Regions from separate parts of the Pararhizobium sp. LjRoot255 genome, predicted to be linked through region 2. Evidence: predicted binding sites of a transcription regulator. Region 2 holds the regulator's gene; the other holds the start of a gene.
What was found. Region 2 encodes LexA, which represses DNA repair genes until DNA is damaged. Its sites were predicted from a motif close to TGTTCNNNNTGTGTTCNG; they were not measured.
Positions count from the first base shown of each region.

Region 1: a site for LexA is predicted at 1,400-1,417, ahead of ACSQ2W_RS08155 (helicase-related protein). Genes of this name have one in related genera too.

Region 1 covers NZ_CAXUPQ020000001.1:1,657,236-1,661,323, reverse strand. The annotation lists gene ACSQ2W_RS08165 (acetyl-CoA C-acetyltransferase) at 1-209, shown strand, start outside; gene phbB (acetoacetyl-CoA reductase) at 338-1,063, shown strand; gene ACSQ2W_RS08155 (helicase-related protein) at 1,602-4,088, shown strand, end outside.
Region 2 covers NZ_CAXUPQ020000001.1:3,594,988-3,599,075, forward strand. The annotation lists gene ACSQ2W_RS17240 (hypothetical protein) at 1-178, shown strand, start outside; gene ACSQ2W_RS17245 (hypothetical protein) at 259-591, opposite strand; gene lexA (transcriptional repressor LexA) at 844-1,560, shown strand; tRNA gene ACSQ2W_RS17255 (tRNA-Cys) at 1,817-1,890, shown strand; gene ACSQ2W_RS17260 (hypothetical protein) at 1,986-2,192, shown strand; gene ACSQ2W_RS17265 (hypothetical protein) at 2,186-2,404, opposite strand; gene ACSQ2W_RS17270 (hypothetical protein) at 2,874-3,164, opposite strand; tRNA gene ACSQ2W_RS17275 (tRNA-Ser) at 3,538-3,627, opposite strand; gene ACSQ2W_RS17280 (hypothetical protein) at 3,705-3,857, opposite strand.

The sequences.
Region 1 (4,088 bases), 1.9 Mb from region 2:
GTGCGGTCAACAAGGATCTCGGCTGGGATACGTCGATCGTCAACGTCAATGGCGGCGCCATCGCCATCGGTCACCCGATCGGTGCGTCTGGCGCGCGCGTTCTCAACACGCTCCTGTTCGAAATGAAGCGTCGCGGCGTGTCCAAGGGACTTGCAACGCTCTGCATCGGTGGCGGTATGGGTGTCGCCATGTGTGTCGAACGGCTGTGACAATTATCCGTTAGGCATTCGCTCCGGCCCAGCGGCCGGAGCAGACTTCACGGCAAGAGCCGGGAGAATTGTGCTTGCGCTTGCGAGCACAGGCATCGGGCCAAGAACGAGGCAACAGGGAGAGACGGATGAGCAGAGTAGCATTGGTCACTGGCGGGTCGCGCGGCATCGGTGCGGCCATATCCATCGCCTTGAAGGGCGCGGGATACAAGGTCGCGGCAAACTACGCCGGCAATGACGAGAAGGCGCAGGCCTTTACCGCCGAAACCGGTATAGCGACCTACAAGTGGGACGTTTCCGACTACGCGGCTTGCGCTGCCGGCATCGCCACGGTTGAGGCCGACCTCGGCCCGATCGAAATTCTCGTCAACAATGCCGGCATCACCCGCGATGCCATGTTCCACAAGATGACACCGGAGAATTGGAAGGACGTCATCGACACTAACCTCAGCGGCCTTTTCAACATGACGCATCCGGTTTGGACCGGCATGCGTGACCGCAATTTCGGCCGGGTGATCAATATTTCCTCGATCAACGGCCAGAAAGGCCAGATGGGCCAGGTGAATTATTCGGCCGCCAAGGCGGGCGATCTCGGCTTCACCAAGGCACTGGCTCAGGAAGGGGCATCGAAGGGGATCACCGTCAACGCGATCTGCCCAGGTTATGTCGGGACTGAAATGGTCCGGGCAATTCCGGAAAAGGTCCTGGTCGAACGCATCATACCGCAGATCCCTGTCGGCCGTCTCGGCGAGCCGGAGGAGATTGCCCGTATCGCCGTGTTCCTCGCCTCCGACGACGCGGGGTTCATCACCGGTTCGACGATCTCCGCCAATGGCGGCCAGTTCTTCGTCTGATCAAATGGATTCCTGCTGTTGCGAACGGCGCCGTTGTGGCGCCGTTCCGCGTTATCCAGCGTCGCGATTGTCGCCGATTCGTTCGATGTTTGAGCTCAGCATCGGCAATCGATGCGCCGCGGCGAACCGACTAATCAACTTGGTTAAATTTTTCTGATTTTTCAGTTATTTGGATTCTGAATCTCGCGAAGTGCAGGATGCGACCGAAGCCATTGTCCGCACCCGTTTTCGCCTGGAAATGACGATTCAGCATCTGGTGAGAATCCGGCTCAGAAAATCAATATCTAGCAGTGAACAAAAGATGAATCCGAGGGAGTCAGCGATTCGTCTCCGATTCGTTCCATGGCTGTTCCGATTCCGGCAAATGCGGGTGGAAATGCAGGCCGCAAGCCCCATTTGCAGTATTTCATGCTCCGACACCCTTGCGTTTATGTTGTCGTGTGGGCATGTGTGCTGCGCCGGTTGAAACGGCTTTTCCGCCGTGAATGGCCTTCGCAGAGTGAAAGTGCGCAGGATCGAGACAGTGCCTGACCAACCCATGATCTTGAGCGGCCGCGGCGTGATCGCGGTCCTCGGCCCGACCAACACCGGCAAGACGCATTATGCGATCGAGCGCATGGTCGCGCATGAATCCGGCGTGATCGGTTTGCCGCTGCGGCTGCTTGCCCGCGAGGTCTATACGCGCCTCGTCGAAAAAGTCGGTGCCCACAATGTGGCGCTCATCACCGGCGAGGAGAAGATCACCCCGCATATGGCGCGCTTCTCGGTCTGCACCGTCGAGGCCATGCCGCGCGAGACCAAGGCGGCGTTCGTGGCGATCGACGAGGTGCAGCTCGCCGGCGATCTCGAGCGCGGCCATATCTTCACCGACCGGTTGATGCATCTGCGCGGAAGAAGCGAAACCCTGCTTCTCGGCGCCGCGACCATGCGGCCGATCCTCGAACACCTGCTGCCAGGCATTACCGTCGTCGAGCGGCCGCGACTGTCGCAGCTTCTCTATGCCGGTTCGAAGAAAATCACCCGGTTGCCGCAGCGCACGGCGATCGTCGCCTTTTCGGCGGAAGAGGTCTATGCGATCGCCGAACTGATCCGCCGCCAGCGGGGTGGCGCCGCCGTCGTGCTCGGCGCCCTGTCACCCCGCACACGCAACGCGCAGGTTGCGCTCTACCAGGCGGGCGACGTCGAATATCTGGTGGCGACCGACGCAATCGGCATGGGATTGAACCTCGATGTCGATCACGTCGCCTTTGCCCAGGATCGCAAGTATGACGGCTATCAGTTCCGCAATCTCAACCCGGGCGAACTGGCGCAGGTCGCCGGCCGCGCCGGCCGCCACCTGCGCGACGGCACCTTCGGCGTCACCTCGCGGGTGGAACCGTTCGACAACGAACTCGTCCACCGCATCGAATCGCACCAGTTCGACCCCGTGCGGGTGCTGCAGTGGCGCTCCAAGGCGCTTAACTTTGCCTCGCTTGCGGCCCTGAAGAAAAGCCTCGATGCCCCGCCGGCGGTAAACGGGCTGACGCGGGCGTTACCGGCGGTGGACCAGCAGGCGCTGGATTATCTTTCGCATTATCCGGAAATCTCCGGTGTCGCAACGACACCGGAGCGTGTAGAAAAACTCTGGGAGGCCTGTGCGCTTCCCGACTATCGGCGCATAACGCCGGCGCAACATGCCGATCTGATTTCGACCATCTATGCCGATCTCGTCCGGCGTGGCACAGTGAACGAAGATTTCATGGCCGAACAGGTTCGCCGCGCGGACCAAACGGATGGTGAAATCGACACATTGTCCGCGAGAATTGCACAAATCAGGACATGGACCTATGTATCCAATCGTCCGGGGTGGCTTGCCGATCCGACACACTGGCAAGAAAAGACGCGGGAAATCGAAGATCGATTGTCTGACGCGTTACATGAAAGGTTGACGAAACGCTTTGTTGATCGCAGGACATCTGTGCTCATGAAGCGCCTGAGAGAGAATGCGATGCTGGAAGCTGAAATCAGTGTAAATGGCGATGTCTTCGTTGAAGGACATCATGTGGGACAATTGGCCGGGTTCCGTTTCACGCTGGCGGCAGTGACCGACGGTCTCGACGCGCGCGCGGTGCAGGGAGCAGCACAGAAGGCGCTGGCGCTGGAATTCGAAGCGCGGGCAGCGCGCCTGCATGCGGCGGGTAATGCCGATCTGGCGCTGGCTTCCGATGGTCTCGTGCGCTGGCTCGGCGATCCCGTCGCGCGGCTCGCCGCGAGCGAGCACGTCATGCGCCCGCGCGTCATTCTGCTTGCCGACGAGCAGTTGCAAGGCAACGCTCGCGATCATGTGCTTGCCCGCATCGAGCGCTTCGTCAACCACCATATCTCGACGGTCCTGAAGCCGCTCGACGATCTGTCGCGTGCCGAAGATCTCGAAGGTCTTGCCAAGGGTCTGGCGTTCCAGCTCGTCGAAAATCTCGGGGTGATGTTCCGCCGCGACGTCGCCGACGAGGTCAAGTCGCTGGACCAGGAGGCGCGCGCCTCGATCCGCCGCCACGGCATCCGGTTTGGCGCCTATCACATTTTCATGCCGGCTCTCTTGAAGCCTGCTCCGGCCGAGCTCATCACACTGCTCTGGGCCTTGAAGAACGACGGCCTGGACAAGCCTGGTTACGGCGATCTCATCCCGGTTCTGGCAGCTGGCCGAACCTCGGTCGTCACCGATGCGTCTTTCGAGCGCAATTTCTACAAGCTCGCCGGCTTCCGTTTCCTCGGCAAGCGCGCCGTCCGCATCGATATTCTCGAACGGCTCGCCGATCTCATCCGTCCGCTTCTGCAGTGGAAACCGGGCACGACGGCGCGTCCGGACGGCGCCTATGACGGCCGCCGCTTCACCGCGACGACGGCCATGCTGTCCATTCTCGGTGCCACGCCCGACGATATGGAAGAGATCCTCAAGGGTCTCGGTTATCGCGCTGACATCGTGAAGGCCGAGGAAGCTGCCGCGTTCCTGTCTGCGCAGTCGGGCAATGTGACCACGCCGGCTGAC
Region 2 (4,088 bases):
CTTGCGTATCACCCTTGGCGCCGCGCTGCTCTTTGGCGGTATCCTCGGCTTCCTGCCGGTTCTGGGCTTTTGGATGGTGCCGCTGGGCCTGATCGTGCTGTCGCATGACCTCGCCTTCGTCCGGCGGCAGCGCCGCAAACTTTCCGTCTGGTGGGCGCGCAAGCGGCAGACGCCGTAAAATCGGCGCCAATCTGCAAGGGCCCGGCTGCAAGGGCCGGGCGTCGTCGGAGGCCTTCATTCGATGAGGCGCCAATGGCCCTAGCCACCGGAACCGGTTTGCGGGGTCGGATTCTTGTCAACCGGCGCCGGCTGCATCTGTTCCCCGGTCGCCGGAGTATTGTCGACGGTGCCCTGATCGGTGTCCTTGGCCGCCGGCGTGGTTTCCTGAATCTGTGTCGCCGCATCATTGTCGGTGCTTTCGCCGAATATCTCTGCCCCCGCCCAGGCAATGAGGGCAAGCACCAGGCTCGCGATGAGAACCATCAGCACAGGGCGGCCAAGCCGTCCTTGCCGGGCTTCGGCACCGCTGATCTTCACCCTCCGGTTCGTGTCTTCGGGCGAAACCTTGTTACCACGTCCATGGACGACCATCCCTGCCTCCTGGCCGCAGGCCGTGCCGCCGCCACAGGTTTCAACATGAGCGGAAAACGGCCTGACGGGGCAAATGTTCCGTTGCAGCAAAGGCGGACATCGGCGGTGAGAGCGCTGAATGCCGGTTTTCGGCGCCGCAAGCCCAAAAACTCGCACCTTGAAAAGGTTCAACGAATTATGGGACTTGCGGAACACATATGGAACATATAGTGTTCGTTCTTGATTTGTTTCTCGATTCCGGAGTGATCTTTCATGCTGACCCGCAAGCAACAGGAACTGCTTCTGTTCATTCACGAAAGAATGAAGGAATCGGGCGTGCCGCCGTCCTTCGATGAGATGAAGGATGCGCTGGACCTCGCGTCGAAATCCGGCATTCATCGGCTGATCACGGCGCTCGAGGAGCGGGGCTTCATCCGGCGTCTGCCGAACCGGGCACGCGCGCTTGAAGTTATCAGGCTGCCGGAGGCCTATTCCATGAGCCTGCAGCCCAAGCGCGGCTTTTCGCCGAGCGTCATCCAGGGCAGCCGCGGCGCTCCGCCGGCGCCAGTCGCCGCCAAACCGGTCGCGGCCAGCAATGAGAACAGCTCCGTCTCCATCCCCGTCATGGGGCGAATCGCAGCCGGTGTGCCGATCTCGGCGATCCAGAACAATACGCACGATATTTCTGTACCGCTCGAGATGGTTGGGACCGGCGAACATTATGCACTGGAAGTCCGCGGCGATTCGATGATCGAGGCCGGCATTCTCGACGGCGACACCGTCATCATACGCAATACCAACAGCGCTAGCCCTGGAGAGATCGTCGTCGCCCTGGTGGACGACGAGGAGGCAACGCTGAAGCGGTTTCGCCGCAAGGGCGCATCGATCGCGCTCGAGGCTGCCAACCCCGCCTACGAAACCCGGATTTTTGGTCCCGACCGGGTCAAGATCCAAGGCAAGCTCGTGGGCCTGATCCGACGTTACCATTGAGCGGCAAACCTGTATCCGCGCGCCGGGGGATGCAGGCGGCTGATTTTCTTTGAAAATTGACGTCAGCGGGGCCCTGACAATAATCGCCTGCGGTTTGGCATCAGCGATCTGCGGTATTTTCCTCGCGACGCGGACCGGCAACGGTGGGAGACAGGTTTCTCCCATGAGAAAAAACTGGAATTCGGCCAAGGCGTCTTGCACTGGATCGGAAATCGGTCTAAACGCCCGTCACACGATTAAGAGATGATCGTTACGAGGCCTCGTGGCGGAGTGGTGACGCAGAGGACTGCAAATCCTTGTACCCCGGTTCAATTCCGGGCGAGGCCTCCAAAATTTTCCACAATATTCGCAATTGGATAGGGTCGCCGCTTCAACCATGTTGGCAACCGTGTTCCATCACGCCGCCATGAACGGATATCGGCGTGATGTTTACGCCGACCGGCGGCCGACAACGCGTGTCCCGCCGCGTTGAAAGAGCAATTCCGACGTTTCGCGAAACCGGTAAAAACGTTCCAAATCCACCGCGGCGGCAACGCGCTGGCGATGACGATGCACTCCGGTTGAAAATCCGAATCAATGGCGACGAAACGCAGGAGAATTTAGCATTGCGGAATGCGGCCGGCGATCAATGATAGTAGAAGCATTCGCAATCGACCTGGCTGTCATCCGGCGCATTCCAGACGCGGACTGCCAGTTTCCTGGCCGTGCCGGTCTCATCCAGCCGGAGGCCCAAAAGCGACACGGCCGCGAGTTTTGGATTGACCGCATCGATCTCGACCGTCGAGCCGACTTGATGGACGCCCTCTTTGGGCGTCCAGGTGAAAAACTGCACACTGTAATGCATGGTGCTCTCCTTCACCGCGGATGCGTCAAATCCAGGTCCCAGACGGTACTGGACGATCCGGCAGGCAAACAGAAACGGCTCGCAACAACCGATGTGGTCTGCCTCCAGATGGAACCTAGCACGATTTGACGATCGAGTGAATCGTTATCGCGTGACTCCGGTCAGAAAGTCCCGCTCCAGCTCTCAAACTTCGCGCTGCCGGACCACTCGCGCGGGTTAGTTCCCGCGGAACAGCAGGATGACGGTGATGAAAAAGAGGGAATCGCTGGTTCATATCGAGATTTCGTGGTTGCGGCGGAAGACGTGTCTGGCGGTTGTCGTTGGGGCAGCCAGATGCTCCAGGCATCCCACCCTGTCATGCCGCATGAAGGGATGCATGTATCTCACGCAGGATCAAACCGAGCGGCAAATAATAGCACCGGCGTTCGCGCGCTGACTGGGTGTCGTGCCCGTCAGCATTTTCATGAACTTACCCCCCATTGGGAAAGCCTGACGCAGGAACGTCCAGCAATTCTGCGTACAAGATTAATTGGGTGCCGAGTTCCTTCGCGTCCGCTGCAGACATTGCTGCTTGAATCTGATGCGGCGGACGATCTGTTGACTGATACACATCCCACTCATGCTGCGAAAGCGCATAGCCGAGCCGCAGAACGACGGCGCCGTGCAGCGGCATAGACGTAACGCCCCATTCCACGAGCGTTTGGATTTTGAGCTGTTCGTTATTGTCAAATTCCCAATTTGCGTTGTCAGTTGATCCCACGACGCAGATCCTCCCATGCAAAGATAGGCGCGCCCTACGTCCGATAATGTATATTCAAATATTCTAACATTCATGCACACTAAAGACGTATTCCCACGCATCCCTAAGGTCATTTGAATGTCGCTCAGATTCGGTGCTCAGGAGCCGTCAGACAAGGGGTCACAGCAGGCACATGCCGATGACACATGCCGTGTCGGCCATCAGGGCATTGAGGAGCACAAGAGCTGCTCATCGCCTTTGATGTATGCCGGGCTGTACACGTCCGCCGCTGCCATGGCCGGAACCGAGGACATCAGCGCGAGAATCACCCCAATCATGAGTTTTGCCGGGACAGGCCGTTACCTATGTCTCCGGGTCAGACAATTGGGAAATCTGGCGGAAGAGGTGGGATTCGAACCCACGGTACGGTTTCCCGCACGCCGGTTTTCAAGACCGGTTCCTTAAACCACTCGGACACTCTTCCATCTAATTGAAAAGGTTCGTCTTTCCGGTTTATCCGGAAGGTTTGAAATCAGCGTTTGCTACCGATTTGCTACCTTTTCACTCGATGGCTGGCTTTTTACCAGCTTTGATCGCCGCGTCAACTTGCTCTGCAGCATTTGCCTGCATTGCCGGCATGGCATGGGAATAGAGTTCAAGTGTAATCCCTATCGTAGAATGACCAAGGCGCTCACTGGCGATCTTCGGGTGCACGAAGCTGTCTTGCATGCGAGTGACGGAGGTCATGGAAGCGGATAACGCCCTGCTTCAACGCAATTTGCTGCGGTTAGCACATAACTGAATCAACAACATGCGACATAGCGATACTGCGTTGCATGAAGCGGGGCGCTGCGTGGCTGCCCTCAGGCACGGGATCCGCATTCACCGTGTGTCAATTGACGAGTGCAAGCCGACGCGATCAAAAGGGTTTTTGAGCTGGCCGCC